4 regions of the Metabacillus sp. GQ13 genome follow, and region 2 is predicted to be linked to each of the others. Evidence: riboswitches for the same ligand, from Rfam matches in the RefSeq annotation. Region 2 holds a riboswitch; each other region holds the start of a gene.

Evidence for each region. A riboswitch is a leader RNA that binds a small molecule or an ion and turns the genes downstream of it on or off. The one in region 2 is predicted to bind cyclic di-GMP.
Region 1: it holds a riboswitch for cyclic di-GMP, as region 2 does, so the genes downstream of both, AC6CHR_RS10010 (diguanylate cyclase domain-containing protein) here and AC6CHR_RS05470 (anti-repressor SinI family protein) in region 2, are expected to answer to the same signal.
Region 3: it holds a riboswitch for cyclic di-GMP, as region 2 does, so the genes downstream of both, AC6CHR_RS08160 (anti-repressor SinI family protein) here and AC6CHR_RS05470 (anti-repressor SinI family protein) in region 2, are expected to answer to the same signal.
Region 4: it holds a riboswitch for cyclic di-GMP, as region 2 does, so the genes downstream of both, AC6CHR_RS13955 (EAL domain-containing protein) here and AC6CHR_RS05470 (anti-repressor SinI family protein) in region 2, are expected to answer to the same signal.

The regions. Positions count from the first base shown of each region.
Region 1 is NZ_JCAXET010000007.1:4,138-8,023, reverse strand. Features, by position in the region: gene AC6CHR_RS10010 (diguanylate cyclase domain-containing protein) at 1-1,256, opposite strand, end outside; cyclic di-GMP riboswitch class I at 1,368-1,451, opposite strand; gene AC6CHR_RS10005 (hypothetical protein) at 1,639-1,830, opposite strand; gene AC6CHR_RS10000 (sulfite exporter TauE/SafE family protein) at 1,994-2,713, opposite strand; gene AC6CHR_RS09995 (TRM11 family SAM-dependent methyltransferase) at 2,792-3,724, opposite strand.
Region 2 is NZ_JCAXET010000004.1:3,248-7,133, forward strand. Features, by position in the region: gene AC6CHR_RS05460 (PAS domain S-box protein) at 1-72, opposite strand, end outside; gene AC6CHR_RS05465 (pentapeptide repeat-containing protein) at 386-1,033, shown strand; cyclic di-GMP riboswitch class I at 1,118-1,204, shown strand; gene AC6CHR_RS05470 (anti-repressor SinI family protein) at 1,232-1,366, shown strand; gene AC6CHR_RS05475 (GH1 family beta-glucosidase) at 2,135-3,544, shown strand; gene AC6CHR_RS05480 (GntR family transcriptional regulator) at 3,789-3,886, shown strand, end outside.
Region 3 is NZ_JCAXET010000005.1:229,386-233,271, reverse strand. Features, by position in the region: gene AC6CHR_RS08170 (metallophosphoesterase) at 1-443, shown strand, start outside; gene AC6CHR_RS08165 (helix-turn-helix domain-containing protein) at 922-1,257, opposite strand; gene AC6CHR_RS08160 (anti-repressor SinI family protein) at 1,375-1,518, opposite strand; cyclic di-GMP riboswitch class I at 1,551-1,633, opposite strand; gene AC6CHR_RS08155 (YqhG family protein) at 2,222-3,019, opposite strand; gene AC6CHR_RS08150 (DEAD/DEAH box helicase) at 3,063-3,886, opposite strand, start outside.
Region 4 is NZ_JCAXET010000010.1:111,904-115,789, reverse strand. Features, by position in the region: gene AC6CHR_RS13975 (sensor histidine kinase) at 1-155, shown strand, start outside; gene AC6CHR_RS13970 (PepSY domain-containing protein) at 219-992, shown strand; gene AC6CHR_RS13965 (PepSY domain-containing protein) at 1,098-1,682, shown strand; gene AC6CHR_RS13960 (histidinol-phosphatase) at 1,929-2,735, shown strand; cyclic di-GMP riboswitch class I at 2,857-2,941, shown strand; gene AC6CHR_RS13955 (EAL domain-containing protein) at 3,023-3,730, shown strand; gene AC6CHR_RS13950 (PilZ domain-containing protein) at 3,751-3,886, shown strand, end outside.

The sequences.
Region 1 (3,886 bases), on a different contig from region 2:
AGTCGATCCCACTCTGTTTCCAATTTTTCATCAAAGCAGCGACGATTGGCAATCATCGTTAGCCCATCAATCATTGAAAGTCTTTGAAGTACTTGGTTCGCCTCATGTAGCCGTTGTCCAGCTAATTTATCTGCTGTGACATCACGGAAAATCCATAGGTATCCATCGAAACGGCCATTTTCTTCAATTGGAACGGCATCCCTCTCCAATATCCGCCCATCCAACAAACGGATTTCTTCCGCCTGACGAGTTTCACGATTTATCGTTATTTTCTCTTTTTCTGTTAGATATTTATCTACTTCTAGCGTTGAGTGATTTAGCCCACTCATTAAATCCTTATCATCTATTTCATTCTTATCCTTACCAGCAATTAATTTCACAATGTTTAATAGTGCATCATTATATAGAGTTGTCTCTCCATGCTCATCTTCTACCAAAACACCGTACGGAAGAGATGATATCAGCGTCTTGAGTTTTATTGTAGCCTGTCTAGAATTCTCTTCAGCTTCTTTCCTAGCCGTAATATCCCTACTTACAGAAATCACTCTAATTTCGCCATCAGGACCTTTGATGGGAGTAGCTTTCATCTCTACATAAAGCCAATCACCGTTCTGATGCATACAACGATAATCAATATCTAATGTCTTCCATTTTTCTACCATATCATGAAAGAAGTGAAACACCTTTTCCCAATCATCTGGATGAATGTGTTTAATTGGGTAACTTCCAATATAATCATCCAAATCCATACCTAAAACAGTTGTATGAGAAGGTGATGCATACAGAACTAATCCATCCTTAGCTAGGACAGCAACCATATCAGACATATGTTCTGATATAAATCGATAGTTGCTTTCATTTTCTTTAAATGCATCTATATTCGGGCGTCGTGATGTTAGATCAGTTATTGTTCCTGAAAAGGAAACTAGCTCATCGTTCTTATTAAAGTCGGCCCTCATGAACAAATGAAAATCTTCTATTTTACCTTTCTTTGAAACCAATCGTATTTCCTTGGCTACTGCCTCTTTACTATGTTCAATTAGAGATTTAAATTGTTCTTGTAAAGTTTCATGATAATCACTAATCACAAAATGAAAGATGGAATTCCCTATTATTTCTTCATCTGTATAATCTAATAAACTCTTCCACCCTGAATTCAGGGAAACAAACGTCTGCTGTCGATCCAACATAAAGATAACAGCATTTTCAACATTGAGGAACTCTTGATACCTCTCATCACTTTTATTGAATTCCATATCTCCCACTCCATTTTGATATAATTAGTTGATTATTTAAAGGATCTGGAAATGTCCCTACTTTTAGGTAAGACAAATAAGCTATTTCCAATAAGGATTTAGCTTTTTCCCATTGGTAGCCCAGCCACCTTAGGTTCCCCCTCTAGGCCTGCAGCTTTGCGTCCTCATTTTTCAATAAGTTTGCCGTTTTCAAATTGATCTATATTAAATTAAAATACTAATCGCTAGCATTTCGGCGAGAGGTAAGCGATTATATATCGGGTGTCTTTTGTCATATCCTTCTCTATTAAGAAAGTCATTTCACCATTGTATCATACTATAAGAAAGAACAGATTTTGTTGAATAGAATGGCTGATACTATGGAAAAGAACAAAAAAATGACCTACCCTTTGGGCAAGTCAAGTGCTTGGTATGCTAATTGATATTTTCCACCTTCAGCTACTTCTGAATGATATAAGGCTTTAAGTGCAAAACTTTTTTCAAGATCGTGTTCATCCATCATTTCTTTTAAACGCCCTTGTAATTCTCTATTCTCTTTGACTAGCTGTTTCATTTGTGATTTTATAAACTTCATGAGAAAATCCCCTTCCTTCCAACTCAATTCTATCCACCAAGTATAGCATGGATGATTTACAAGAATTCTATAGTTTCTAAAACAAGAACATAACGACTAGTATATACAGGTACTTTTTTAAAACAGTTCATTACTAATAAGTCGTTTTTCTGTTCAATTTCCCCTATAATCCACTCTCAATAAACAAATAGACACCTGTAAACAATAAAATCATATAAGTAAATATACGAAATACCTTTTGGTTAATTGATTTAAATAAGAGTTGTCCAACAAACAGACCCATTATAAGTAGAGGGAGGGCTAAGCCACTTGAAACCCAGATTGTCTTATTTGTTCCAACGAAGATCACTTGAATAACCAAACTTACAAAATAGATAAATAAATAAAATGCAAGTGTAGTGGCTCTTAATTGTTCCTTTTGAGTTTCTGTTCCTGAAAAATATAATAATAATGGAGGCCCTGGCATTCCTATACTCGTTGTGAGAGCACCTGAGAAACCACCTACTATTAGATCTCTACCTTTGTTCTGTTTTATGCGAAATTTAAGCATTAGCAACAGTGTAAGCGCTAAGATGATAATGCCTACCCCTATCTTTAATTTACTAATGTCGACCAATAAGAAAATGATAATGCCTGCCGGTAAACCCGCAACACTTCCAATCACAAATCTTTTAAGCAGGACAAAATCAATATCCTTTCTTATTTTATTTAATAAAACACAAGATATAACTAGAGATAGGACCAAGTTAATTTGAATTGCTTCAGCTGGTTCAAATATCAATAAAAGAAAAGGGGTAGCCAAAATAGAAAAACCAAATCCAGTGCTCGTTTGTAGGATAGAGGCTACTAAAATGATAACGGTAAAAATCAATATGTCCAACATATACATGTTTACTTCCTTTCATTCAGACATATCTCTCCCAAATTGTCATTTTTCTTATCTATTGTTATTAGCACCACATCAAATACAAACAATCACTTCACGAATAAATAACCCCTTTTTGGCAACAGCCCGATCTATAATCGAGAAGTTTGCCTTTATTAGGATTTCATCAATCGGTTCAACAGTTACAACAACCACTTTCTTTGCAAATCTCCGTGCACTTTGGAGCATTTCGAGTTGTTCTTCTGGCGTAATAACAGAACACAAATTGTAAGGTAAATCAATAATGGCTACGTCATATTGGTTAACAACCTCACGGATATCCGCTAGATTCACCTCTCCAGTAAGACCAAAGTATTCGATATTTTCTCTTGCTCCATCAAGGATAAGATAATTCCGATCGCTTCCCACTATATCAATGCCCATTGATCGAGCTTCAACTAGTACCGTCCCAATCCCACAGCAAGGATCAATTGCCTTTATTCCACTTGGATCTGGAATCGCAATATTCACAATCGCTCTTGCGTCACGAGTATTAAGCGCAGTTGAATAACTATGTGGCTTTTTTTGATGGTGCAACCATACTGGTTCACTTTTAACATAGTCACCGAATACCCATCTTCCATTTACATTCAAAACACCAAACAATCGATCTGGATGATGGAAATCTGCTTCGCTGCTGACTTGTAGTCCAATTTCTTTCTCTACTTTTCGCCGGTATTTAAATCCCTCTTTTTCCGTTTTCGGAAGATCGCCATTTTGTACATAAATCACTTTGAACGTTGCCCCGTTTAATTGTAAATCTGATACCTGTTTGACCAGATCTTGAAGGCTTTCCCCCTCAAAAATCACACCTATTCTCTCCTTTATAAAGGGACTACGGGATGGATCAACTTTAATGCAGCTTTCCAAAACACTAGAAGTAGACTCCTCCCCAAAAAAGGAGCGCATTTCCAGAGCACACAAGGATCTCTCATCCTCAGGGTAGGAATAAGTATATAGATAACACATTATTTTACTGTTATGATTTTTCACTGTATTTTCATCCTTTAATAATCAAATTCAACTCTAGCGCTATTTCTCAGTTGTTTACTTCTTATCCATTATAACAAAAATACACTATGTTAAAGTTTCCCAACTGTGTCTCATGAGTTGATAATCCTTTTACCATGG
Region 2 (3,886 bases):
ATGGATTACAATCGGTTCAAGGGAATATTCGATTACCTGATGGTAGTCGATCTTTGTAATATTTTCTATCATAATTATTTGCACTCCTTTAAACAAACGTTAAATGTTATTTCAGTAATAATCAAGTGATGTTATTCTATTAAAAAAATTAGAAGATAAAATGTAGGCAAACTATAATCATATAAGGCTCAATAGTAAATCAACTTATTAGCAAGAGTCAACTAGCCTACAAGATAGCTATCAATCTCCTAATGGTAGCATGGCGTGATTAGCATCTACCAAAATAGTTGTGTGTCCACAAATCACAAAATAAATAAAGACTTATATCCGAATTAATTTTTATGTAGTATGTCATATATAACAATTTAAATGATAGAGGTGTATGATGTCGAAAAAGATTAAAATTGACCAACCAAAAGTTGGATCGTATATAGAAAAAAGTAATTTCCAAGATATATATTATGATGAGGACTATCAATTAGTGAACTGTTTGGTGGAAGGTTCACAAGTTGATAACGAGGAAATTGATCGAGTCATTTTTTCTAAGGTGATATTTAATAATGTTTCATTTACTAATGCTATTTTTCATCATAATGATATGACTGATGTGATTTTTGAAAACTGTAATTTTTCAAATGCGAAGCTTTGTAATGGCATTATTCATCGAGTTGCTTTTAAAGACTGTAAACTAGTAGGCTTAGATTTTTCTAATGCTAATCTGGGTAACGTATCGTTTGAAAACTGTGATCTGAGTTTATCTGACTTTGCCGATGCACGTCTCAAACAAGTGAGTTTTGACCATTCTTCTATTAGAAGTGCTAACTTTTACGAATGCAAGCTTAACAAAGTAAATCTTAATATGTGCGATCTTAATGATGTAGATTTTACACAAACTGTACTTAAAGGAATAGATATCAGTACCTGTATATTTGAAAAACTGAATGTGTCTCTAGAAAGCTTGATAGGCTGTGAAGTTTCTTCCGATCAAGCAATTGGATTCTCAAAATTGTTAGGGTTAGTGATTAAAGAATAATATGAAATAATTTTGTTGATATTTAATATTTATATTTAATTATCATCCATATTACAGTACTATTTAACTATGAAGTGTTCACTCAATAGGAAAAGGCAAACCTTTCGAAAGTTTGGGACGCAAAGTTACAGATCTAAGGTAGATCTAAGCTAAGATGGCTGAGCTGCCTAAAATATATACTATTTTAGGAGGATTCATATGGTAAATTCCTTAGGTTCAACCGAAAATGACCTGGATCATGAATGGGCAGAACTGATTTTATATGCTCTCGAAGTGGGGATGTCCATCGAAGACATAAGAGATTTTTTCAATAAGTATTCAAGACCTGAATAGGGTCTTTTTTTTATTAGTTATTTTTATGGTTGTTTCACAATACAATCATTATGTTGTGAAAGGTTAAAGTATATATTAATAAATATTAACCTTCATTGAAACTTAATTAACAAGAGAATGTCTTTCTTAATAGAAGTATTTGGTTTAATAAGGACTTGATGAAAACATAATGGTCGTAAAAAATAATTAATTGGGAGTAGATTATTATTAAAAATGCAATCAGGAAAATTTTTATTTGGTTAGGCGTTTTGCTTTTATTGTTGTCTGTTTTTTTTTACTTTTGGGAAATTTCCATATTCAATTCAGAATTCATCGTCTTTTATGGTCTTGGAATTTGTGGGTTAGTTATCAGCTTTCTTAGTAGGCGCATGCATGTGATAAATGAGGATTCGCTCACTAGTCTTTTAGATAAGTTAGGGTTTGTTGGCAATTTAACGACTGTAGTTTTATTTTTTCCACCAATCTATCTGATTTGGGGAACTCTGGTTTTTGGTCCATAAGCTCATTATTATTAAAAATATATCGATTTTAACTAAAAGTGAGGCGTTAATTCAGCAGAGTTAATGTCTTTTATTATTTGTATTTTTTAGACAAGAGATTTAATCTTCCGATAATAGTAGATACTACCTTTTATACATATGTATACTTGTTTACGAGATTTTTGTGGTCTCTTATTAAACAAAAGGTTATAATTAACCTATAATTTATGCCTATAAATTTGATATATAGTAATAAATTAAATGATAGTATGAAAATGGAGGGTGGATAATGAAGTTTCCACATGATTTTTTGTTTGGAGCTGCTACTGCTTCTTATCAAATTGAAGGAGCATGGGATGAAGATGGTAAAGGATTAACAAACTGGGATGTTTTTTCAAAGATTCCAGGGAAAACATATAATGGTACAAATGGAGATGTAGCGATAGATCATTACCATCGTTACAAAGAAGATATTAAATTAATGGCAGAGATGGGTCTTGAATCGTATCGGTTTTCCGTATCATGGGCACGTATTTTGCCAACAGGTGATGGAGAGGTCAATGAAAGTGGCTTGGAATTTTATAATAATATTATTGATGAATGTTTAAAATATGGTATTGTTCCATTTGTTACACTGTATCATTGGGATTTGCCTTTGACGCTTGCAGAAGATGGTGGTTGGACTCATAAGCGAACCGCTGATGCCTTCGTCAAGTATGCAGATATTTGTTTTCGGGAATTTGGAGATCGAGTCAAACACTGGATTACATTCAATGAAACAGTTATGTTTTGTGGATTAGGTTATTTAAAAGGGGCTCATCCGCCGGGTATCCAAAACGATGAGAAAAAGTACTTTCAAGCGACACATTATGTGTTTTATGCACATGCAAAAGCTGTAGAAGTCTATAAAAAACTGAACCAATATGGTGAGATTGGTATTACTCATGTTTTCTTACCAGCTTACAGTGTGGATGATAAACCCGAGAATATTGAAGCAACTCGACATGCTAATGAATATGAAACCTTTTGGTATTATGACCCGATATTAAAAGGTGAATATCCTTCTTATGTAGTTGAGCAACTAAAGGAGAAAGATTGGACACCTAATTGGACTGAAGAGGAATTAAATACATTAAAAAGAAATGCGAGTAAAAATGATTTTATTGGGCTTAATTATTACCAACCAATAAGAGTAGAAAAAAATCAAGAAGCATTTTCAGAAATGGACCATTCTAGAGAGACATCTACGCTAGCTCCAGGTAACCCGTCTTTTGATGGTTTTTATCGGACTGTAAAAATGGAAGATAAAACATATACAAAATGGGGCTGGGAAATCTCACCTCAAGGATTTTTAGATGGGCTGCATATGTTAAAGGATCGTTTTGGTGATATTAAAATGTATGTAACAGAAAACGGTCTTGGTGATGAGGATCCAATTATTGATGGTGAAATAGTGGATGTACCCCGTATTAAGTATATTGAAGCACATTTAAAAGTGATTAAGCGAGCAATCGATGAAGGCATTCATTTAAAAGGGTATTACGCATGGTCTGTCATTGATCTATTAAGCTGGTTAAATGGATATAAAAAGCAATATGGATTTATTTACGTGGATCATCATGACGATTTAAACCGAAAGAAAAAGCTCTCGTTTTACTGGTATAAACATATTATTGAAACAAGAGGAGAAGAGCTGTAAGTAAAAGGATGCTTTCGTAAATATTGTTGTTTATTGGTCAAGTACATTTTTATGAGTAGAGACTGACATCATGCTCCATTCGAATAATGATTCAGAATTTTTCTATTAAAATGGCTTCAATAAGGTTTTATAGCAACAAATTCCTTTGAAAAAGCCAATAATAAGAAAACCTCTTGATTTTAAATCAAGAGGTTTTGTGTATAATAGAGGCTAGATACGATTGAATGAAAAATAGGGAGTTTATATGACAGTAAAATATAAAGAAATTGCAAATGATTTAGAACAGGAAATTAGGGATGGGAAATTTGATCAAAGGAAAAAGTTGCCTACGGAAGACGAACT
Region 3 (3,886 bases), on a different contig from region 2:
AAAATGGATTATTAGAAGGGGATGCAATAGCCTTTATACAGCATCGTAATCAATTACTAAAAGAAATGGTAAAGCTTGATTCAGCTAAACCTACAGATGTCGTCATTGCCTTAAACCACTATCCAATTGTTGATGCTAGAATCGATCTTTTAAAAATTAATCCGAATGCTGTGTTTAGAGATTATGATTTAATTATTGCTGGACACTACCATGGTGGGCAAATTAGGCTCCCGTTAATAGGTGCGTTGTTTGTTCCAGAAGCATATTATGAGCGGAGTGGGCTTTTTCCTCCACAGGATAGAGTAAAAGGTTTATGGGAATATAAGCAAACAAAACAATATGTTAGTACAGGCTTAGGCAGTAGTCAAACCATTTCATTTTTAAAGTTTCGACTATTCAATACCCCTGAGATTAACTTGTTGACTATAAAGAATAACAACTAATATGAAAAATTTGTTCCTATATGAAAGACTACCTTTTACCGGATATTAATGGTAATACTCCTGCATATTCCTCCAACTACATAGTTTTAGCTACCTAAAACGGAAGAAGTTATTCTTTTTTATCAATGAAAACATACTTGAATCGTATAAGGATAGGTCTCCAGAAAAACCTTTCAAAGTTCTAAGTAAAAGGTAACTATTATCCATATTAATCGAATGTACCTATTCTACAAATCTTTATAGAGAACAAAACGGAAAAATAAAGACTTTTGATATAATCTATTAGTACCATTAATGTTCTTTATAACGTAATTATGTGTAATTAGCATTATGAAAACAGTCAATTTACGACATATTTTAAATGGGTTTACAGAATTAAATCGCTAAAAAGAACAATCAGAAGTGAAGATGGGATATTCAATAAAACGAACAAAACACAAAAGAGCACCATCGGTGATCGTAATCACCAACCATGCTCTTATTTATCATTGTCATTCTGTAGCTTCCACTTATTAAATTCTAAGTATTCTCGAAACTGTTCTTTGGAAACACCGGATTTCATGGCATCTTGCACGAGTTTTGTCCATTCTAAGTCAAGGTCATCTAAGTCTGTTTCGCTTTGTTCATTAAGTAGGGTGTTAACTGTAACCCCTAATACAGTAGATACCTTTTCTAAAAATTGAACAGAAGGATTAGACTGAAGGTTGCGTTCTATCGAACTAAGGTAGGACTTTGCAACCCCTGCTCTTTCAGCTAGTTCAGATAAAGATAAATTCCTTTGTGTTCGATATTTTTTTATTCTAGGGCCAATCACGTCAAGTCACCTTCCTTTTTCTATAAATATTATAGCATATAAAGAAGGTATTGTTTTATATGGAGAACAGATTTATAAAAAAATATTACATACAAGTATGTAGAGAGTGAGTTTTATTTAATGAGTAATGGTTGGTTCTGTAAGAAATTTTTTTATTTCATCAGAACTGATCCCTATTTCTAATGCTTCTAAAATCATCTCAACCCATTCACGATCAAGCTTGCCATCCTTTGTTATTCTCTCAATGATTTCACTATTCACCTTATTACCCTCCTAAAATACTAGCCTGTATTTCAGGCAGCCCAGCCATCATGGTTAACACGTTAGATCTGTGACTTTGCGTCTCTATTTTTCAATAGGTTTGCCTTTTGCTGATATAAACTTTATGTCATTTTTTAGATATTTATTAACTCAAAAGTCCCTTTGTGTTACCTGACTTTATAACTAATTCTATTATAAATATGTTTATATAGGAAGTGTGCAGAATTTTGTCGAAAGAATAAAATTTTAACTAAATTGGTTATTTGTAATTTGTTTGTAACAATCTGTAGGTGGATTAACCTACTTTTTCATGCGCTGACTTTTATTTAATGGATTTTCTTTAATTATTCTTTAATAAAACTTTAATAACAATAATTTGATTTTGTCGAATTATATTTCCTTTTTGGGTTATATTTCCATTACTGTTGTATTTCGTACTAATCGTTATACCTAATGTAGCCTATCTTCATGCACCTTCCGCTTAAATAGTAAGGAGTTTTCTCATAGATATCTATAAATAGGTCAAAAAGACACCTACTTTTAGTATTCTGGTAGGAATTAAACGTATCTTTTCATTTAATATCAGTTTTAAATTGGGGTTTAAAAAGTATGAGAACTAGAATCGTAGCCAAATTCATACACCAATTTATACAAAACTATAGCAGTTGGCATAATCAGCCAACTGCTATAAATAGGAAACTTATTAATTAAATATAGCCTGGGGTGTCAAATAAAAGATGCCGCCACTCTGAATCGTTACATTTATTTGTGGCTCATAAAGGTCACGCAGGGCATCCTTTTCTAGGTGATAACAATCTGGTTTTTCCTCTAAGTCTACATAAAAGTGGTCTAATAGTTTTAAATCTTCATTCCATCTTTGTCTAGCTGTGTCTGCCCATGTATGATCCTGCTGGTTTATTCTTTGTTCGATAAATTGCTCAATTCTTTTCAAACCGCTTTTAGGTTTGATTAGGGGAGTCATATTAAAGCAGAGATCTGGGATTTTTGGAGTTAGTTGTAGCTTTTCAAGTTTTTCTTGAAAGTTTTCTAAAAGTGTTCCACTTACTAAATGTAGTCCAATGGAAAAGAGTTGATCCTTTTTCATGTCACATTGATAAGAAACAATAATATTTACACCTAGCCAGGGATGTAAGGGTACATTTGTACCGTTTGAATCGACTTTTTCAAATAAACGGATCATACTTCCTAGTCGTGTGGTGGACTGAAAGATTTGATGGAGTCGAGGTGCACCAAAGTGCATGACCTCGCCCTTTAAATCTGTTGGAGCCTTTTGTTGGTCCGTTATGAGCGTTAAGGTCATGGGATTTGGGACACCATTTGTTTTTTCAAGATAGTGCCAATAGAAAGGTCGATTCATGAGTTCTTTATCCATGTCGATCGTTAATTGAACAGTCATATAGCCAGGTTTATTTTCGATGAAATTGCAAGAATTTGCTGTAAAAAAGCTTTCTAAATAGCTATGGATTTTTTCTTGTTGCATGAAATAGCCGCCTTTCATGATAGGTAGGTATAAGATTTGGCAATTATTGATTTCCGCTAACTGCTTTTCTTTGCTCTTGGGATGCTTGGGCATAATCTAGGATTGATGTTAGGTTTTCCATTTTTATTTTTATCTCGCCATCAGTTTTTGAGTGATACATAATATCCTTAATATGTTCATCAAAATTCTTAATTTCTAGGCGTGTTAATATTTCATCAAGTTTCCCAATGACTTTTTCAAATAAATCAATTTTTTCATATAATAGTTTTAATATATGTTCCTCAACCGTGTTTCTAGTAGCCATATTATAGATATGAACATCATTTTCTTGTCCTAAGCGATGAATTCGACCAATTCGTTGTTCAAGTCTCATCGGATTCCAAGGTAAATCATAATTAATAATGTTGTGGCAAAATTGAAGATTTATCCCTTCACCACCAGCTTCTGTTGCGATGAGTACTTGTACACGGTTCTTAAAGAGATCCTTCATCCAATCCTTTTTTCCACGCTTGAAGCCACCGCGAAAGGGAACAGATGTAATCCCGTTTTGCTGTAAAAACCACTGTAAGTAAAATTGCGTAGCACGGTACTCAGTAAAGATAATGACTTTATCATCGAGTTCTTTAATGAGTTCAACTACTTTTTGTGCCTTTGTATTTTGGGTAACACCGTCAATCGCCATGATGAGCTTTTTAATAACATCCTTTGGTAAGGTCGTTTCTTCTTCTTCAGGACGGTCAAGCATTTTCTTTAATGTCATATAGACAGCTTCACGACTACTACATGCTTCTCGTTGAAGTGTCATGATTGCAAATGTGTTGGCGGCAAATGTAGAAGAAGTTTTTAATTCAGAGATTGTATCATATA
Region 4 (3,886 bases), on a different contig from region 2:
GTGTAGACAAAGCAAGAACTCGTAAGCAGGGTGGATCAGGTTTAGGGCTTTCAATGGCAAAGGAAATTGCTGATGCTATTAATGTGAAAATTGAAATCGACAGTCTTGAGAACAGGGGAACAACAGTGACACTTATTTTACCAATTTTCCCTTGATTCTCATCAATTTCTCATTTTACATAGCTATAATAAAGCCAACGAGTTAAGTGAGGTGGCGAAATGAAAAACAGAAAATCAGTCTGGATAGTTGGCGTTATCCTAATAGTGGGTTTGATTATCGTGGGACTTCTATTGTGGGTTCCTTCACTATCTGCGCAAACCTTGACAGAAAAAGAAGCAAACGCCGTAGCATTAAGTAAATATGATGGGGAAATTATCAAGACAACAAAAAAACAAGATGAATATCAGATTGAGATGAAACGGACAACAGGAGTTTATCATCTTACAATTGATGCGAAAAGCGGTGACGTACTCACGATCAACAGAGAAAAAGTAATCAATCCCAAACCAGTTCCAGAAGATCCACCAGCACAAGAAGAACGCCCAAAACAACTTACAGAAAAAGAGATTAAAGCCTTAATCACTTCAAAAGGTGTACTCAAATCAATTGACCTTATCAAAGAAGCAGACAACTCTTACTACAAAGCAGTCGTTACCAACAAAAATCAAGTTATCACACTGAAAATTGAACCTTACACTGGGGAGATCCTTGACTCGGCAAAGGAAACTGAGCGGGTTATTACCGAGGAAGATGCCGGAAAAATTGCCCTACAGTATGTAAGTGAAAAGGTAGGAGTTACCGGTACAGTAGACGACGCCGATTTTAACGAACCATCTGGCCAATCACCTTATTATCTTGTCGAGGTTGAATTAGATGATGGACGTGAGACGATTATCCAAGTAGATGCATACACAAAGACTGCTAGCTCTATAGAGTGGATACCCGATGATGAATCAGACGAAGAATCAGACGACGATGATGAATCTGAGTAAAAACGAAGAGCTTTCTCATGGAATTTTAATCTTACTATCCTTTTCCTCTAATCTTCGCTGTTTATAGTTAAGAAGTAAACAAAATTGATCTAGGAGGAAAAACAAATGAAAAAAATAGTCACAATCACATTAGCAACAGCCCTTGTACTAGGTGGCTCAATTGCAATCAACCATGGTTATGCTCAAGAGGATGATCAAAAGAACTCAGAAACCGTGCAAGCAAAAGAACGTATCGGAATCGAGAAGGCCAAAACAGCAGCACTTAAAGAAGCTGATGGTACAGTTGAAAGTGTTGAGTTAGAAAAGGACAACGGAAACACGTATTACGAAGTGGACATTAATAAGGATAACAAGGAATATGATATTGATGTCGATGCCTATTCAGCTAAAATCTTAAACGTAAAAGAAAGTCAAGATGATGATGACGACGATGACCGTGAAGATCAAGCTTCAACAGTAACAAAAGAAGCAATCATTACAGAAAAAGAAGCAATTGCCATAGCAAAAAAGAACATCACTGGTGAATTGATCGAAATAGAACTAGACGAAGATGACGGAAGATACGAATATGATATGGAATTCAAAACAACTAAAGGCGAAGCAGAAATCACCATCGACGCTCACAACAAAAACGTACTCGAGCTTGAAAATGATGACAACGATGACGATGATGATGATGATGATGAATAAGCGATAAAGGCGATCCCTCACTATGAGATAAGTGGGGGATCTTTTTTTTGGGGCCAGTCCCCATTAGCATATTAGCAAACTAAAGCGAAAAGCTACAAATCATAAATAAATACGAAAGAAGAAGGGAAATCAATCGTTTAGCCAGAAGTTAACTAGATAGAAGTGGGGCCAGTCCCCAGCACTGAGCAGTTGGGGTCAGGCCCCAACCCTCAAAAAGGAGCGTAATCAATGACAAATATAAATAAAGTGAAATTCGATCTACATACACATAACAAACTATGTGGGCATGCAATTGGGACAATTGAGGATTATGTAAAGCAAGCAATTGACTATGGACTGCAATTTATCGGTATCTCAGATCATTCACCTTATTTTTATAGTGAGGAAGACCAGCTCTATCCAACAATCGCAATGGCTAAGAGCCAGTTTGCTTCGTATATTGAGGAAGTTCTTCGATTGAAAAATAAGTATGAGGGTAAAATTTACGTATTGCTAGGAATTGAAAGTGACTTTTTCCCTGATCATCTAGAACTCTATCAGGAACAATACGCCCTACACCCATTTGATTACATAATCGGCTCCGTGCATTATGTTCAAGAGGTTAATATTTTCGAAAGAGGCCGTTGGGAAGGTTTAACATCACAGCAACAGGTGAAAGTAAAAGAAGACTATTATCAATTAATCCAACAGTCAGCAAAAAGCGGTATATTTCAAATTCTTGCACATATCGATGCTATGAAAGGATTTTATCCAGCATTTTCTGCTATTGAAACAGACGCGATTGATAAAACATTAAAAATCATTGGTCAAGAAGATGTTGCGATTGAAATCAATACTTCAGGTAAAACGAAGGATTGTGGAGGCTGGTACCCTGCAGATGACATTTTAGAACGTGCTCTTTTCCATAATGTGACGGTGAGCTTTGGCTCAGATGCACATAAACCGGAACGAATAGGCGATGAGTTTGAATTAGTCCAAAAGCGACTAAAAGAAATAGGCTATAAAGAGTGGGCATATTTTGTTAAACAGCAGCGGATCATGACTTCGCTATAAGAGGGGGCCAGGCCCCAAGATAATGTTGATGGGGACTGGCCCCAGTAAAATAAGTAAAATAAAGTCAATTTTACCCTAGACTTTATTCCTATTTATGCTATAAAATACCAGTAGGGTATTATTTTCGAAACGGCAAACTTATTGAAAGATAAGGACGCAAAGCTACGAACCTAACGTTACACTGCTATGGTAGTCGAGCCACCGAAGAGCGATAAAAAATTGAAATGTGGATGCAACATGATGTACATTTCTCCTTTTCGCTAACTAAAAGATAGGTGGCTAGAAAGATGTCAATTGAAAATTTTATACAAGAAAAAAACTATCATCATTCTTTTCAACCGATTTATGATATTAGCAATTGGATGATTGCTGGTTATGAAGGGTTTTTGAGATCCTCTGATTACGCGAATCCAGAGCTTGCCTTTTCGGATGCGAAAAAAGCAGGTAGACTTTATGAATTAGATTCACAATCCATTCAAAAAGCTATACAAGCTTATCAACAAGCAGGCTATACTCGAAAAGATGGCTTTTTGTTTTTGAATATTTTCCCTTCTACTATTGTAGATGAGGCCTTTCTGCCCTTTGCCAAAGAGTTAATGACAGACCCGCAGCTAATCAATCAACAAATTGTTCTGGAGGTAAGTGGTGTAGAAGAAATTATTTATTTTAACGAATTTAGGTATTGTGTGAAGGTATTAAAAGAACTAGGGTATTTGTTGGCCATTGGTGATGTTGGTGCAGGCTACTCTCAATTGCAATCCATTATAGAGTTAGATCCAGACTATATTAAGCTAAATCGCTATTTTTCCTTTGATCTCTTTACATCTAACAAAAAGCAATCAATCATTCAGTTAATCAATAACTTTTGTAAAGCTACTAGTAGCAAACTTATTTTAGAAGGTCTAGAAACAGAAATAACCTTAGCACTAGCTAAGTCGCTAGATATACAATATGGGCAAGGCTATTTGTTAGGGAATCCCAAAATAATTAGCTGAGGTGATAGGGTTTGGAGTATATGTTAATCATCCAGAGTTTGTTTATTATTTTTTTACTATTTTTGTATTTACGTAGTGAAGTAAAGGTGAATAAGCTTGGTTTGAATCTGACGTCTCTTAAGGAAAGTGCCTCATTCGAGACAATAGACGCTATGT